Linked DNA regions of Phytohabitans houttuyneae. The protein of the gene in region 1 interacts with the protein of each later gene in a pairwise test. Links are inferred from orthologs where the notes say so. Each region holds a gene or a part of one and is shown on either strand. Other genes may lie near its edges.

Region 1 (8,500 bases):
CGTTTCCCTCGCGGTCAACGACGTCGCCGCCGGCCGCCCAGATGGCTTCGAGCGCGTTGACGGTGAGGCCCTCGTAGTCGGCGAACTGGCCCGCGTACCCGGCGGCCGGCCGCTTGCCTTCCGGAATGCTGTTGAACGCCTCGGTGATGTCGTTCGTGAGCTGCTGCCAACCCGTGGGCGGTTGGAGATCCGTGATGAGGTCGGAGCGGTAGTAGAGCAGGCCGGCATTCGTGTAGAAGGGCAGCGCCCACAGTTTTCCGCCCCAGCGACACGTTTCCAGTGGCTGGGCGAGAAAGCCGTCGAGATCCTCATCCGTTACCGGCATCTCGCGCAGGAATCCGCGATCGGCGAATTCGGCCACCCATGGAACGTCGAGGCTGAATATGTCCACGTCACTCTTGCTGGCCTCGGCCTGGCCGACCATCTCGCTGTAATGGTCGTCGGCGACTCCCCGCAGTGCGCGAAACTCCGCCTTGTGCTCGGGGTTTATCGCGTTCCACTGCTCCACCAGTGCCAGCTGCTGCTCACCGATGCTCTCGTCAAAGCTGCTGAGGATGACGATCGTGCCATCCTCGAGCGCGTCACGGCCCGGACGGTCGAGCAGGTAGTTGGCACCGACCAGCGCGAGGACAGCCCCGCCGGCCAGCCCCGCGGCAAAGCCCGACCAGCCCCAGGCGTCCTTTATCCGCCCCAACACCTGCCGGATGCGCGACATCTCAGGGCCCTCCCCACAGCGATCTGAAGAGGTCTTCCAGCACCGTGTCCGTCCCCTTTGGCTCGGCGTCGAAGCAGGCCCCGCCCGTGCCGTCGGCGAGGTCGGCCAGCCCCTGGCGGGAGCAGCTCGCAGCGCCGACCGCGACGACGAAGACACGTACCCGCCGATCGCGTGCCTCATCCCGCAGCGCGCCCTCGGTGAGGGATGGATCCTGGTCCTGGCCGTCGGTGAGGATCACCACCGCGGCGCCGCGGGTGTCGTCGCTCGTGCCGACCGCCCGCACGGCCTGCTTGACCGCCTGGTCGAGCGGCGTGGGGCCGGCAGGGCGTACGGTGCCGAGCGCTCGGGCGGCGGCGCGGCGGGCGGCTGGGCCGGCCGGGCCGATCGGCACGAGGGGACGCACAGCACCCGGCGAGCCGGGGTAGACCCAGAGGCCGAACTCGTCACGTTCCCCCAAATAGGACAGTGCGGTCTGCGCGCCCGCGGCCGCCACGGCGAAGCGGGTCGCGCCCGCGCCGGGCACCGCGAGTCCCATCGAACCGGAGGCGTCGAGCACCAGCAAGACGCGGCTGTGGCGGGCCGCCTGGCGCTGGGCCGCCAGCACGGCTTCGACGGTCTGCCGGGCCGGCAGGGCGCGCGCCTTGAGGGTCGAGCCAAGACCGGATACCGCGCCGAAGCGTGTGCTCACCGGATCGCTGATCGTCGTCCGCTGTGGACGGAGACCGGCGGTCAGGAGCACCGCGCGTCCCTGGGGCGACCGCAGCCAGGCCGTGAACGCGTCCGTCGCCTCCCGCTGCGCGGTCGACGTGTCTGCCCACCGGATCGCCACCACCGGATGGTCCAGCGTGAACGTGTCGGCCGGGTAGAACGCGGTCAGGATCTGCTCCTCGGGCAGAGCGCCGCCGGCGGAGGTGCACCGCCCGCCGAGCGCGGCGCCCTGGTTGAACCGCACCATCGCCTGCTCGGCGACGATCACCGCGGTCGGTGACGCGCCCTCCCGGCGGTGCTGGCACAGCAGGCTCGACTCGGTGCCGAGCGTGTAGTGACCTTCGTCGAGCCCTCGGGTGAGCTGCTGCTCGACGGCCCGCGCGCGGGAGAGTGGCGCGAGCTTGTCGGGGCGGCTCTCGCCGGTGAAGAGGGCGACGGTGGCGAGCCGGCCCACGGTCGAGGCGACCGGGTCGGGGCGGGCGATGCCCCACCCGTGCTCGCCCGCCATCGCGAGCAGCTCAGACCAGGTCCGGCCGTGGCGCGCGCCGTCGACCTCGCGCGCCGCCTCGCCGGCGGGCACGGCAAGGACGATCGGGGAGGAGGCCACCACCGTCGTGGTCACCCCGACGAGGCTGTCGGTGGAACCGGCGAGAGCCTCGCTCACGTGCAGGGTGGAGTCCGGCAGCCACAGGTCGGGACGCGGGTACGCCCCACCGTCCACATTGGGCCAGCCGCTGAGGAGCCGCTCGCGCGCCTCGTCGGGCGGCTCGGAGTAGACGTACATCCGCGCGGTCGGGCAGCCGTGGTGATCGCCGGCCGTGTGCCGCTGGTACTCCTCCACGAGGTAGCGGGTCGACTCCACACCTTCCGGCGTCGCGAGCACGCGCACCATCGTGGGGTGGTCGCAGCCGGACCACCAGACGCCGGCCGCCTCGGCCCAGCCGGCCGCGCGTGGGCCTACCGCCCACACGAGCGTCCCGGTGATCAGCACGGCGAGCCCGGCCAGCACGACCGTCCGCCGGATCCGCAGGCGGGGCCGCTGCCGGTCTTTGGAACGCGGCTTACCGGCACTGACAAAGCCGGTCGTGGAAAGGACCAGAATCAGCGCGCCGATGATCAGGGCAACCCATCGGAACGGGTTGGACGGCGTTCCCGTGGAAATCGTGACCGCGACGGTCGCCAGGACCCCGGCGAGCAAATAGAGGGCTCGCTTCAGCGGAGGCGGCGGGTCGGAAGGCACCCACTGCTCCTCTCCACTGGGCCGCGATCATGATCGACCGATGTCACCACCCGGCAACAGCGGAAACATCGCCGCAAACGATAGCCCAATATCGCAACCGGCCGCGGCGCGGCGAATACCGCTATTGACGCTGATCAAGTCCAAATATTGGGTGAAATCTCGACGAATGGCCCGCCACGCGGGGCGCCCTCCGACGCCGACGCGGGAAAGGCCCTAGGGTCGTGGTATGGCAGGGCAGGACTGGGTCCAGTGGCATGAGGCGTACGAGGACCCGGCGTCCTCGCTGTCCCGGCGGCTCGCGATGGTCCGGCAGCAGATCGCGACCGTCCTCGACGCCCGCCCGCCGGGCCCGATCCGCGTCGTGAGCCTCTGCGCCGGCCAGGGTCGTGACCTGCTCGGCGCGCTCGTCGACCACCCGCGCCGCCATGATGTCGTCGGCCGCCTCGTCGAGCTCGACCCGCACAACGCGGAGGTGGCCCGCACGTCCGCCCAGCAAGGTGGGCTTGCCGGCATCGAGGTCGTCACCGGCGACGCCGCGGACACCGGCAACTACGCGGGGGTCGTCCCGGCCGATCTGGTACTGGCGTGCGGCATCTTCGGAAACGTCAGCGACGACGACATCCGCCGCACGATCGCGATGCTGCCCGGCTTCTGCGTAACCGGCGGTACCGTCATCTGGACCCGGCACCGCGAAGAGCCCGACCTCGTCCCGGCGATCTGCGAGTGGTTCGAGGCCGCCGGATTCAAGCCGGCCTGGGTCGCGGACGGCAGCGCCGGATACGGCGCGGGCGTGCACGTCTACAGCGGGCCCACCACGGAGCTGCCCCTGGGCAAACGGATGTTCACGTTTCAGGCGTGAGCGTCCGGCGTGCCCGCCGGGCGAGCTGATCAGCGACCGGCCAGCTCGGCGGCGAGCAGCTCAGCGATCTGTGCGGTGTTGAGCGCGGCGCCCTTGCGCAGGTTGTCGCCGGTGACGAAGAGGTCGAGCGCGCGCGGGTCGTCCATCGAGCGGCGCAGCCGCCCCACCCACGAAGGGTCGGTGCCCACCGCGTCGATCGGCATCGGAAACTCGCCCGCCGCCGGGTCGTCGACCAGGATCACGCCGGGCGCGTTGCGCAGTGCCTCGCGGGCGCTTTCGGCGTCGACCTCGGTGCCGAAGACCGCGTGCACCGCCACCGAGTGCCCGGTCACCACCGGCACGCGGACGCAGGTGGCGGAGACCTTGAGGTCGGGCAGGCCGAGGATCTTGCGGGACTCGTTGCGGATCTTCAGCTCCTCGGAGGACCAGCCGGCCTCCTTGAGCGAGCCGGCCCACGGCACGACGTTCAACGCGAGGGGGGCGGGAAACGGGCCGAGGTCGTCGCCGACGGCCTGCCGCACGTTGCCGGGGCGGGAGCCGAGCACCCGGTCGCCGGCGATCTTCGTGAGCTGGTCGTGCAGCGTGTCCACGCCGACCTGGCCGGCTCCGGAAACCGCCTGGTACGAGGCGAGGACGAGCTCGCGCAGCCCGTACTCACGGTGGAGGGGCGCGACGGCCACGATCATCGCGAGCGTGGTGCAGTTGGCGTTGGCGATGATGCCCTTCGGCCTGTTGCGCAGCTGCTCCGGGTTGATCTCGGGGACGACCAGCGGCACGTCCCTGTCCATCCGGAAGGCGCCGGAGTTGTCCACCGCGACAGCGCCCCGCGACACCGCGATAGGCGCCCACTCCGCGGAGATCTCGTCGGGCACGTCGAACATCGCCACGTCGACACCGTCGAACACCTCGGGCGCGAGGGCCTGGACGGTCAGCTCCTCGCCGCGGCACTGCACCTTGCGGCCGGCCGAACGGGCCGAGGCGACGACGCGGATCTCGCCCCACACGTTGCGGCGGGAGGAGAGCAGATCACACATGACGGTACCGACAGCACCGGTGGCGCCGACGACGGCGAGCGTGGGCATCGGCATGCCTACCTCCCCGTCCCCGCGTACACGACCGCTTCCTCCGCACCACCCAGGTCGAACGCGGCGTGCACAGCGCGCACGGCGGCGTCCAGGTCGGTGTCGCGGCAGACGACGGAAACCCGGATCTCCGATGTGGAGATCATTTCGATGTTGACGCCCGCCTCGCCGAGCGACGCGAAGAACTTGGCGGCCACACCAGGATGCGAGCGCATACCGGCGCCGACCAGCGAGACCTTGCCGACGTGGTCGTCGTACAGCAGACCCTTGAACTTGACCTTTTCCTGCACCTTGCTGAGCGCGGCCATCGCGGTCGGCCCGTCCGCCTTCGGCAGGGTGAAGGAGATGTCCGTGCGGCCGGTGCCCTCGGTGGAGACGTTCTGCACGATCATGTCGATATTGGTCTCGGCGTCGGCGACCGTCTCGAAGATGTGGGCCGCCGCGCCCGGCTCGTCCGGAACGGCGACGATAGTGATCTTCGCCTCGCTGCGGTCGTGAGCGACCCCGGTGATCAGTGCTTGCTCCACGGGAAGGTCCTCCATCGATCCGGTGACCATGGTGCCGGTGTTCTGCGAATACGAGGAGCGCACGTGGATCGGCAGTCCCGCCCGACGCGCGTACTCCACGCTGCGCAAGTGCAACACCTTCGCACCGCACGCGGCCAGTTCCAGCATCTCTTCGTACGTGATCTGCTTGATGTGACGAGCGTTGGCAACTATTCGGGGGTCTGCCGTGAACACGCCGTCGACGTCTGTGTAGATCTCGCAGACGTCCGCCCGCAGGGCCGCGGCCAGCGCCACCGCGGTGGTGTCGGAGCCGCCGCGCCCGAGCGTGGTGATGTCCTTGGTGTCCTGCGAGACGCCCTGGAACCCGGCCACGATGGCGATCGCGCCCTCGTCGAGCGCACCGCGCAGCCGGCCCGGCGTCACGTCGATGATCCGCGCCTTGCCGTGCACCGAGGTGGTGATCACGCCAGCCTGCGAGCCCGTGTAGGACCGGGCCTCGAAGCCGAGGTTGTGGATCGCCATGGCGAGCAGCGCCATGGAGATGCGCTCGCCGGAGGTCAACAGCATGTCGAGCTCGCGACCGGCCGGGACGGGACTCACCTGATGGGCGAGGTCGAGCAGCTCGTCGGTCGTGTCACCCATCGCCGAGACGACCACGACGACATCGTCACCCGCCTTGCGGCTGGCCACGATCCGCTCCGCGACTCGCTTGATCCGCTCCGCGTCCGAGACCGACGAACCGCCGTACTTCTGCACGACGAGTGCCACGGCAGTCTCGCTCCTTTCCACATCGCCAGCTCAACGTGCCAACGCCGCCGGTCCGAGGCCGGCGGCGCCACGTAAGACGACACCAGGTTACCGGCGCCCTGTGACGACCCGAACACGCGATCCCAGCATCCGGCCGAGCACAGGCGTGGGAGGGCGCGCCGGCGCCCGGCGTGTCATCCGCTTCACCCGGTCCAGGACAAGAGAATGTGAATGTGTATACGCGCGGAATCGCCGGTCTCGCGGCGCTCCTCGGGCTCGTCGCCCTGACCGCGTGCGGCTCGGACGAGCCGGCGCCAGAGGCGGAGACGCCGACCAGCGCCGCGCCCACCGGTGCGCCGGACGCTCGCGTGCAGCTGGCCGGTCTCGCGGCGGCCGCGCAGGACCGCAAGGTCACCGCGCTCTACACCTGGTCCGCGCCGGGTCGCACCGACCGCACGGTGGTGCTGACCACGGCGACCGACGGCAGCTGGCGGGTCGACGTGCCGCTCGGCGCGCTCGGCGGTACCGCCGACGTCTCGATGGCGCAGAACGCCGACGGCCTGTTCCAATGCGCCCTCCCCTCGGCCGAGCGGCCGGTACAGCCGGCCTGCGTCCGGGTGGCCGACCCGGACGGCGCGCTCGACCGGGGCATCGACCCGCGGGTGCAGCACCCGTTCACCGACTGGCGGGAGGTCCTCACGGACCGCACCGCGCCGCTGTCCGTCTCGACCGCCCAGCCACTGCCCGGCGCGAGCGGCGCGTGCTTCTCCGTCGACACCACCACCGCATCGGTCGATGCCCCACTGGATGCCGGTATCTACTGCTATGCGCCGGATGGCACGCTCACCGGCGCGACGGTGAGCTTCGGCACGCTCCTGCTCGCCGGCGCACCTTCCGGCGCTCCGCCCGCTATCACGCTGCCCGGCCCGGTGGTGGCCCAGGAACCGCTGGGTATGGCCGCCCCGCCGACGCCCACTGCGACCCCCTCGGCGACCCCGTCCGCGTGAACTCTGAGTGGATCACCGGACACGCCGGGTGACCCCCGAGTGGTGACGGACCGTCCGATACGGCACACTCGGCGCCATGTCCGAGCTACACCCCTTGCTCGCGACCCGGTGGAGCCCGCTTGCCTTCGACCCGGTCGCCGTGCTGTCCGACGACGATGTCAGCTCGCTGATTGAGGCCGCCCGGTGGGCGCCATCCTTCGCGAACAGCCAGCCGTGGCGGTTCGCCGTCGGCCGGCGTGACGAAGAGATCTACAAGCGGATCTTGGAAAACCTCGCGGCCGGCCGCCAGCACTGGGCGGGCAACGCTTCGGCGCTGTTCGTCGCCGCTCACCTGGATCAGGCGACGCTGCCCTACGCGGCGTACGACCTGGGTCAGGCCGTGGCGCATCTCACGGTCCAGGCGACAGCGCTCCGGCTGCACGTCCACCAGATCGCGGACTTCGATGTCGACGGCCTCCGCTCCGACCTCGAAATGCCCGACGACCTGCGCCCATCGGTCGTGATCGCGGTCGGCCGGCTGGGCGACCCGGCCATGCTCCCGCCGGACCTGCGGGTCTGGGAGACGGCGCTGCGTACGCGCCTCCCGGTGGCCGAGCTGTTGGTAAACCAGGCGCCGATCACCTAGAGTGTCGTTTGTCATGTGGCAGGCGCTCCTTCTTCGCCGCCGCGACGAGGCCCTCTAGGCCGGCACCTCGTCGCGGAGTTTGGCGTGTGCGCCGGCTTGTTGCCCGGACCCATCCGCCCATGACTCCCACAGGAGCGCATTTCCATGACTGCCGGCATTCAAGACCAGGACCCGATCGCGCGGCAGCGGCCCAGCCGCATGCCCTACCAGCGATACCAGCCGTATCACCAGCAGTTCGCCATCGAGCTGCCGGACCGCCAGTGGCCCACCCGCCGCGTCGAGGTATCGCCCCGCTGGTGTGCTGTCGACCTCCGCGACGGCAACCAGGCCCTGATCGACCCGATGTCCCCTGAGCGCAAGCGGCGGATGTTCCAGCTGCTGGTGCAGATGGGGTACAAGGAGATCGAAGTCGGGTTCCCCTCGGCGAGCCAGACGGACTTCGAGTTCGTGCGGCAGCTGATCGAGCAGGACCTGATCCCCGAAGACGTGACGATCCAGGTGCTGACCCAGTGCCGCGAGCACCTGATCGACCGCACGTTCGAGTCGCTGCGCGGCGCCAAGCGCGCCATCGTGCACTTCTACAACTCGACCTCCACGCTCCAGCGCCGTGTCGTCTTCGGCCTGGACCGCGCGGGCATCACCGCGATCGCGGTAGACGGCGCGCGGATGTGCCAGAAGTACGCGGAGATCCACACCCCGGACACCGAGATCTTCTACGAGTACTCGCCGGAGTCGTACACCGGCACCGAGCTGGACTACGCGCTGGAGATCTGCAGCGCGGTGATCGACGCCGTCGACCCGACGCCGGACCGCCCGCTGATCATCAACCTGCCGGCCACCGTCGAGATGGCCACGCCGAACGTGTACGCCGACTCGATCGAGTGGATGCACCGCAACCTGCCCCGGCGCAACAGCGTGGTGCTGAGCCTGCACCCGCACAACGACCGGGGCACCGGTGTGGCCGCCGCCGAGCTGGGCCTGCTGGCCGGCGCCGACCGCATCGAGGGATGC
Region 2 (8,399 bases), on another replicon or contig:
GGAGCTGGGCGAGGTCGGGGATGTGGGCGAGGTCGCCCAGGAGCCGGTGCTGCCGAGCCTCTCCCCCTCCCGGGCGGCCGACTTCAAGACATGTCCCCTGCTCTACCGGTTTCGCACGATCGACCGGCTGCCCGAGCAGCCCACCCGCGACCAGGCCCGGGGCACGCTGGTCCACGCGGTGCTGGAGCGGCTGTTCGACCTGCCGCCGGGCGAGCGCACCCACGCCGCCGCGACCGGCCTCGTCACCCCGCAGTGGGAGCGGCTGGTCGATGAGGCGCCGCCGCTGGGCGACCTGCTGACCGACACCGAGCGGGAGGCGTTCCTGGCATCGGCCGGCGAGCTGCTGGAGGGCTACTTCGCGGTCGAGGACCCGAGCCGGCTGGAGCCGGCCGAGCGGGAGAGCCTGATCTCCGCGGTGGTCGACGAGCGGCTGCTCATCCGGGGATACGTGGACCGCCTCGACGTCTCCCCCGCCGGCGACCTGCGGGTGGTCGACTACAAGACCGGAGGCGCGCCGCGCGAGGCGTTCGAGGCGCGGGCGCTCTTCCAGCTCAAGTTCTACGCGCTCGTGCTGTGGCGCACGCGGGGCGTCGTGCCGCGCATCCTGCGCCTGCTCTACCTGCGCGACCGCGAGATCTGCGACTACGCGCCCGACCCCGAGGAGCTGGTGCGCTTCGAGCGCACGCTGCTCGCGCTGTGGCAGGCGATCGACCGGGCCACCGCGGAGCGCGACTTCCGCCCCAAGCCGAGCCGGCTCTGCGACTGGTGCAGCCACCAGTCGCTCTGCCCGGCCTTCGGCGGCACTCCGCCGCCGTTCCCCGAGCGCGAGGAGCAGGCGGTCGACGGTGCCCTCATCCCACAGGAGGATGACCGGCTCACCGCGGGCGACGAAGGAGAAGCGTCCCGCAGCGGATAACTTCCATACATGAGCGGGAGAGCGGGCCCCGGCGGAGACGTGGAGCAGCGCGAAGCGCGGCGCAGCGTCTTCGTTGGATGCAGGTGCGAGGCCACGGACGCCGCGCACGACGGCGGAGCGGGGTAGGCATGGCTCGTGCGGACGCTCCGACCGTCGGCCGCTCCCTGGTGGACGGCTGGCGCGAGCGGCTGCGCCTGGAGCCGGCCGGGCGGCGCGCCCTCGGGTTCGACGCGCTGCTGGCCGTCGCCGTGGTCCTGGTGGAGATGGTGCTCACCGCGTTCGGGCCGCCGGACATGCGCACGGCGGGCTGGTCGGCGACCATCGGCTGGAGCCTCGCCGGGTGCGTGGCGCTGGTGCTGCGCCGGGTCGCCACCTGGACGGCCGTGTGGGTCGTGCTCGCCTCGCTCGCCTCCTCGATCGTCACCCGGCACCAGCCGCTCACGATGGTGATCGCGATCCTGCTGGTCACGTACACCGTCGCGGCCGAGTTCCCCCTGCGGCGCGCGGCACCGACCGCGGCCCTGCTGTGGCTGCCGGTCTTCCTGCTCAACGCGGTCACGCCGGCCGACCTGCGCCCCACCGACATGTCGGCCTTCTACATCGCGTTCCTCAACGGCCTCATGGCCATGGTGTGCTTCCTCGTCGGGCGCACCGTGCACGCCCGCCGCACCTCGATCCTCGCCCTGGAGGAGCGGGCCCGGGCCGCCGAGCAAAACCAGCGGGCCCTGGCCGAGCAGGCCGTCGGCGACGAGCGCCGCCGCATCGCGCGCGAGCTCCACGACATGGTCGCCCACCACGTCAGCGTGATGGGGGTACTGGCGACCGGCGCCCGCCGCGTGCTGAAGCGCGACGCCGACGCGGCCGACGAGGCGCTCGCCACCATCGAGGACACCAGCCGGGCCACGCTGCGCGAGATGCGCCGCCTGCTCGACGTGCTGCGCACCGACGCCGAGCCGGCCGCCGAGCTGTCCCCGCAGCCGGGCCTTGCCGGTATCGAGGCGCTGGTGGAGCAGGTGCGCGAGGCGGGGCTGCCGGTCGCGCTCCGGGTCGACGGCACGCCCGGCCCGCTCGACTCCGGGGTGGCCCTCGCGATCTTCCGGATCGTGCAGGAGGCGCTCACCAACGCGCTCAAGCACGCCGGCAACGCGACCGCGCACGTGCGGCTCAGCTTCGGCGTGTACTGGCTGATCGTCGAGGTCTTCGACACCGGCCGCGGCCCCGCGCCCGGCTCCGACCAGGCCGTGGGCCACGGGCTCGTCGGCATGCGCGAGCGGGTCGCGCTGTACGGCGGTACGTTGCGCACCGGGCCCCGGCCGGGCGGCGGCTTCCGGGTGTACGCGAAGATCCCGATGGAACAGTCGTGAACCAGGGGGGACCAGCGTGACTCAGGAACGGCCGGTGCGGATCCTGCTCGCCGACGACCAGCCACTGCTGCGGACCGGGTTCCGCATGGTGCTGGGCGCCGAGGACGACCTGGACATCGTCGGCGAGGCCGGTGACGGCTCCGAGGCGGTCGACCTGGCCCGCCGGCTGCTGCCCGACGTGGTGCTGATGGACATCCGCATGCCCCGCCTCGACGGGGTGGCCGCGACCCGCGCGATCGTCGACGCCCGCCTGCCGGTGCGGGTCCTCATCCTCACGACCTTCGACCTCGACGAGTACGTGGTGGGCGCGCTGCGCGCCGGCGCGAGCGGCTTCCTGGCCAAGGACGTGCCCGCCGAAGACCTGGTGACCGCGATCCGCACGGTGGCGGCCGGCGAGGCGGTGGTGGCGCCGCGGATCCTCAAGCGGCTGCTGGACCGGTTCGCGGACAGCCTGCCCGACCCCTCCTCCACCCCGCCGAAGGCGCTGGACTCGCTGACCGAGCGGGAGCGCGAGGTGCTCATCCAGGTGGCGCGCGGGCTGTCCAATGCGGAGATCGCCGGCGCGCTCTCGGTGAGCGAGACCACAATCAAGACACACGTGGGGCACGTGCTCACGAAGCTCGGCCTCCGCGACCGCGTGCAGGCGGTCGTGCTCGCCTACGAGACGGGTCTCGTCCGCCCCGGCGCCTAGGGCGCGTACTCCTCCAGGGGGACGCCGGCACCGCCGTGCACCACGCCGGTCGTACCCGAAGAGTCTCCGCAAGCACGACGGCGCGGGCCTTTTCGTGTCCTAGCGTGGGTTCCGACATGAGCGAGCGAATCATCAGGCTCAGCGGCATTCGGGGGATGGCCTCGCCAGAGGCCATATGTGCGAGCGCGCTCAGGGGCAACCCCGCGGTGCGGTGTTTGGGCATGGCCCGCATCGCACGTGTCAGGGGCAACCCTGAGCGCGCATCGGGGACGGCCCGCATCCAAAGGTGGGTTTGGAGTTCCCCCGGGGGCGGACGATTCCGCGCTCCGCGGCCCCGAACATGGATGCTGCCGGCCGGTCCAAGCGTCCGGCCGGACCAGCTTCCCTGCGCCCGGGTTCCGCCCGGACGAGGATCGCAACGAGGGGGAAACAGTGACGACGACGGTAGCCCGCGACACCCATGTGGCGGCCCGTGCCACCGACGTGTGGAAGGTGTATGGCTCGGGTGAGGCCCAGGTGGTCGCGCTGCGGGGGGTCAGCGCGGAGTTCGAGCGGGGCCGGTTCACCGCGATCATGGGCCCGTCCGGGTCCGGCAAGTCCACGCTGATGCACTGCCTGGCGGGGCTCGACTCGGTGACACGCGGCCAGGTCGCGATCGGCGAGACGGTCGTCACCGGGCTCGGCGACGCCGGCCTGACCAAGCTGCGCCGCGACAAGGTTGGCTTCATCTTCCAGCAGTTCAACCTGCTGCCCACGCTGTCGGCCAAGGAAAACATCCTGCTGCCGCTGTCGATCGCCGGGCGCAAGCCGGACCAGGATTGGTTCGACACGGTGATCGCCACGGTGGGGCTCGGCGACCGGCTCGGCCACCGCCCCTCCCAGCTCTCCGGCGGCCAGCAGCAGCGCGTGGCGTGCGCCCGCGCGCTCGTGTCCCGCCCCGAGGTGGTCTTCGCGGACGAGCCGACCGGCAACCTCGACTCCCGCTCCGGCGCCGAGGTGCTCGCGTTCCTGCAGCGCTCCGTCCGGGAGTACGGGCAGACGATCGTCATGGTGACCCACGACCCGGTCGCCGCGTCGTACGCGGACCGCGTCGTCTTCCTCGCCGACGGCTCGATCGTCTCCGAGCTCTACGAGCCGACGCCCGAGTCGGTGCTCGACACGATGAAGCGCCTGGACGTCCTCACCGGTGAGGCGGCGGCCTGACATGTTCCGCGCCACGATGAAAAGCCTGCTCGCCCGCAAGCTCCGGCTGGTGTTGTCGGGGCTGGCGGTCGTGCTGGGCGTGATGTTCGTGTCGGGTGCGTTCGTGCTCACCGACACGCTCGGCCGCTCCTTCGACGCGGTCTTCTCCACGGCCTACTCGCAGACCGACGTCGGCGTTGCCGCCAAGCCCAAGGTGAACGTCAGCGAGTTCGAGGGCGAGGAGGCGGCGGCGCCGTTCCCCGCCTCCACTGTGGACAAGGTCGCGGCGGTGCCCGGTGTGGCAAAGGTCACCGGCTACGTCTCGACCGACGGCGCCCGGCTCATCGGCGACAACGGCAAGGTGGTCACCTCGTTCGGCCCGCCGCAGCTGGGCGAGAGCTGGAACCCTGACGACGGGCTCATCGAGCTGCGCGACGGGCGCGGCCCCACCGCCGACAACGAGATTGCCATCAACAAGACGCTCGCCGACGCCGGCAAGGTGAAGGTGGGCGACAAGGTGGGCGTGCTCACGCGCGAGCCGCGCCAGGACTTCACGATCGTCGGCATCTTCGGGTACAGCGGCGACCGCGACAGCCTCGGCGGCGTGCAGCAGGTGGAGTTCACGCCACCGGTGGCGCAGAAGCTGATGCTCGGCGAGAGCGGCGTGTGGAACCAGATCACCGTCAAGGCCGCCGACGGCGTCTCGCACGAGAAGCTGCGCGACGACATCGCCGCCCAGCTCGGCAGCGGGTACGAGGTGAAGACCGGCAAGCAGCTCGCCGACGAGGCGTCCGGCTCGCTCAAGGAAGGGCTGAGCTTCTTCAACAACATCCTGCTCGGCTTCGCCGGCGTGGCTTTGTTCGTCGGCATCTTCCTGATCCTCAACACGTTCTCGATCATCGTGGCGCAGCGGACGCGGGAGCTGGCGCTGATGCGCGCGGTCGGCGCGAGCCGAAGGCAGATGGTCGGCTCGGTGCTCATCGAGGCGGTGGTGATCGGCCTTGTCGCCTCGGTGCTCGGCCTCGGCGCGGGCGTCGGCGTGGGCGCGCTGCTGGCGTTCGTGTTCGGCAGCATCGGCGGCGGGCTGGAGATGGCGTCGGTCGGTGTGCCGGCCGCCGCGGTCATCAGCTCCTTCGTGGTCGGCCTGCTGGTGACGGTGGTCGCCGCGGTCCTGCCGGCGCTGCGCGCGTCGCGCATCCCGCCGGTCGCCGCGATGCAGGAGGTCGCGACGCCCGACCGTCCACTCACGAAGGTCACCGTGTGGGGCGCCATCGTCGGCGCCGCGGGCGGCGCGCTGCTCGCGCTCGGGCTCAGCGGCAAGGCCGGCGACGACTGGACACTGTGGACGATCCTGGGCGGTGTGCTGGTCACGTTCATCGGCGTGGCGCTGCTGACCCCGCTGGTGAGCAGGCCGGTGGTGGGCCTGCTCGGCCGCATCTTCTCGTGGTCGGTGCCGGGCAAGCTGGGCCGCCTCAACTCCGGCCGCAACCCGCGGCGCACCGCCATCACGGCGGCCGCGCTGATGGTGGGCATCGCTCTGGTCACCGGCGTCACGGTGCTGCTCGGCTCGGCGAAGTCGAGCATCACCAAGCTCGCCGAGGACACCATCAACGCCGACCTCGTCATCTCCGGCGCGCAGAGCGGTCCGCGCCCGCCGAGCTTCGACCCGGCGGTGCTCGACGAGGCCAAGGCGATCCCGGGGGTGAAGGCGGCGACCGGCACGTACGCGGACCTCGGCACGGTCAACGGCGACAAGGAGTACCTCACCGCCGTCACCGACATCGCCGCGCTGAAGGACGTGTACCGGGCCGAGCCGTCGTCCGGGAGCATCGACTCGCTCGGCGCCGACCAGGTGCTCGTCGACTCGGGCACCGCGACGGACAAGGGCCTGTCGGTGGGCTCGCGCCTGACGGTGCAGCTGTCCCGGGGTGACGCGCACACGTACACGCTGTCTGGGATCTACAAGGAGTCCGATCTGTACGGCGGCTTCGTGCTGCCGGTGCAGGCGACCAAGGACTTCGCGATCCCGCAGCCGACGCAGGGGTACATCCAGCTGAGCCAGGGCGCGACCGTCGCACAGGTGGAGCCGCAGGTCGACAAGCTGCTCGCAAACAGCCCCGAGGTGTCGGTGGCCGACCGGAGCAAGTTCATCGAGCAGCAGACCAGCGGGTTCGACCAGATCCTCACGATGATCCAGATCCTGCTGGCACTGGCGATCCTGATCGCGGTGCTGGGCATCGTCAACACGCTCGCGCTGTCGGTGCTGGAGCGGACCCGCGAGCTGGGCCTGCTCCGCGCGATCGGCCTGCGCCGCGCGCAGACGATGCGCATGATCACGGTCGAGGCGGTGGTGATCTCGATGTTCGGGGCGATCCTGGGCGTCGTGGTCGGCACGGGTCTCGGCGCCGCGGTGGTCCGCGCCCTCAAGGACGACGGCATCACCGAACTCGTCCTTCCCTGGTCCCAGATGGGGCTTGCCGTGGTCGTGGCAGCGATCGTTGGAGTGGTCGCCGCGATCCTGCCCGCGATCCGCGCCGCGCGCCTGAACGTGCTCGGCGCCATCGCACACGAATAGCCCACGGGGGACAGATGGGGGCGGCTCGGGCGGGCCGCCCCCATCGGGCGTTTATGCCCGAGGCCGACCGCGCTCCCCGCGGGCCGCAGAGCCGGCGCGGGTTTGAGACGCGGACGGTGAGGCCCCGGGAGGAACGGTCCGGACCACGACGGGCATCGCGGTAGCTCGGATCCCGGTTTGAAAGATCTTGCGCTAGCGGCGCGACCACGCGGCGGCGCGGATGTCCCGCAGCGCCTGCCGGCGGGTGTCGCCGCGGAGCGTGTCGATGTAGAGCTTGCCGTCGAGGTGGTCGGTCTCGTGCTGCAGTGCGCGCGCGAGGAAGCCGCTCCCGCTGATGGTCAGCGGCGCGCCGTACTGGTCGAAGCCCCGCACGGTCGCGAACATGGCGCGCGGCGTCGGGAAGTACAGCTCGGGGATCGACAGGCAGCCCTCGTCACCGTCCTGCATCTCTTCCGACAGCTCGATCGTCGGGTTGACCACGTGGCCCACCTCGCCGTCCGCGTCGTAGACGAACACGCGCGCGCTGACCCCGATCTGGGTCGCCGCGACCCCGGCCCGCCCGGGCGCGCCGAGCAGCGTGTCCATGAGGTCGGTGACGAGCGCGTGCAGCTCGGTGTCGAAGGAGGTGATCGGTTCGGCCGGCGTACGCAGGACCGCGTCGCCCAGCAGCCGGATGGGCCGCATCGTCATGGCCGTCAGGCTATCCGGTTCCTTACCCGCCCGCCTTCCCCGCTCGTGTCGCGCCACCGTTCCACGAGGCCCGCGCGAGCGGGGCGGGGTCTCGCGGTCTGGACGCTGCCGGCCCGGGGCCAAGCGCGGGTCAGGCCTCGCCGGCCAGGGCGGCGCGGAGGGGTGCGGCCTTCGCGGCCGCCTCGTCGACCTCGGCCTCGGGGTCGCTGCCCCAGGTGATGCCGCCGCCGGCCCACAGGTGCAGGCGTTCGCCGTCGGCGGCGGCGGTGCGGATGGTCAGTCCCAGGTCGATCCGGTCGTGGCCGACCCAGCCGAGCGCGCCCATGCTCGCGCCGCGGCCGACCGGCTCCAGCGCGGCGATCTCGCCGAGCGCGGCCAGTTTGGGTGCGCCGGTCACCGAGCCGCCGGGGCACACCGCGCGAAGGAGGTCGGCGAGGCCGAGGCCGGGTGCCGGCTCGGCGGAGACGGTGGACTCGGCCTGCCAGAGGTCGCACCAGCGCCGGATCGCGTACAGGTCGTCGACCCGCACCGAGCCCGTGCGCGCGATCCGGGCCAGGTCGTTGCGCTCCAGGTCGACGATCATGATGTGCTCGGCGCGCTCTTTGGCCGACTCGAGCAGTTCGCGCCGCCCGGCGGCGGTCGCCGCGCGCGTGCCCTTGATCGGCCGGGTCACCACGCGGCCGCCGGAGACCTCCACCAGCGTCTCCGGTGACGCGCAGCCGATCGCCCAGCCGGCGCCGGTGAGCACGCCCGCGTACCGCGCGCCGCGCAGCCCGGCCAGCCGCCGCAGCGCGGGCAGGGGTCACCGAAGTAGGGGGCGGCGGCGTGCCCTACGACGTTCACCTGGTAGACGTCGCCCCGGGCGATCGCGCCCCGCACCGCGCGCACCGCGTCGGCGTGCGCCGCGGGCGTCCAGCTGGAGCGCCACCGGCCCAGCTGCCACCCGCCGCCACCCCGGGATTCGCCATAAACCGGACCGGA

Evidence for each region.
Region 2: the proteins of Phou_RS20790 (region 1) and def interact in binary tests that used the Escherichia coli proteins (3 or more experiments, as listed by UniProt). The link is inferred for Phytohabitans houttuyneae from one-to-one orthologs.

What each region holds. Positions count from the first base shown.
Region 1 is NZ_BLPF01000001.1:4,493,499-4,501,998, reverse strand. The notes cover bases 2,582-5,412. They hold Phou_RS20790 (aspartate-semialdehyde dehydrogenase), read right to left. Parts: upstream 4,611-5,412; coding sequence 3,552-4,610; downstream 2,582-3,551. Other genes in these bases: Phou_RS20785 (aspartate kinase), read right to left, coding at 4,613-5,412; Phou_RS20795 (class I SAM-dependent methyltransferase family protein), read left to right, coding at 2,890-3,522; Phou_RS20800 (vWA domain-containing protein), read right to left, coding at 2,582-2,663. Also shown: Phou_RS20805 (extracellular solute-binding protein), read right to left, coding at 1-715; more of Phou_RS20800, read right to left, coding at 717-2,581; more of Phou_RS20785, read right to left, coding at 5,413-5,878; Phou_RS20780 (hypothetical protein), read left to right, coding at 6,091-6,864; Phou_RS20775 (nitroreductase family protein), read left to right, coding at 6,941-7,489; leuA (2-isopropylmalate synthase), read left to right, coding at 7,634-8,500.
Region 2 is NZ_BLPF01000003.1:109,184-117,582, reverse strand. What follows is about bases 5,670-8,399. They hold def (peptide deformylase), read right to left. Parts: upstream 7,419-8,399; coding sequence 6,921-7,418; downstream 5,670-6,920. Other genes in these bases: Phou_RS35500 (ABC transporter permease), read left to right, coding at 5,670-6,728. Outside these bases: Phou_RS35520 (RecB family exonuclease), read left to right, coding at 1-916; Phou_RS35515 (sensor histidine kinase), read left to right, coding at 1,045-2,280; Phou_RS35510 (response regulator), read left to right, coding at 2,297-2,971; Phou_RS35505 (ABC transporter ATP-binding protein), read left to right, coding at 3,404-4,174; more of Phou_RS35500, read left to right, coding at 4,176-5,669. UniProt on the Escherichia coli protein: Removes the formyl group from the N-terminal Met of newly synthesized proteins. Requires at least a dipeptide for an efficient rate of reaction. N-terminal L-methionine is a prerequisite for activity but the enzyme has broad specificity at other positions.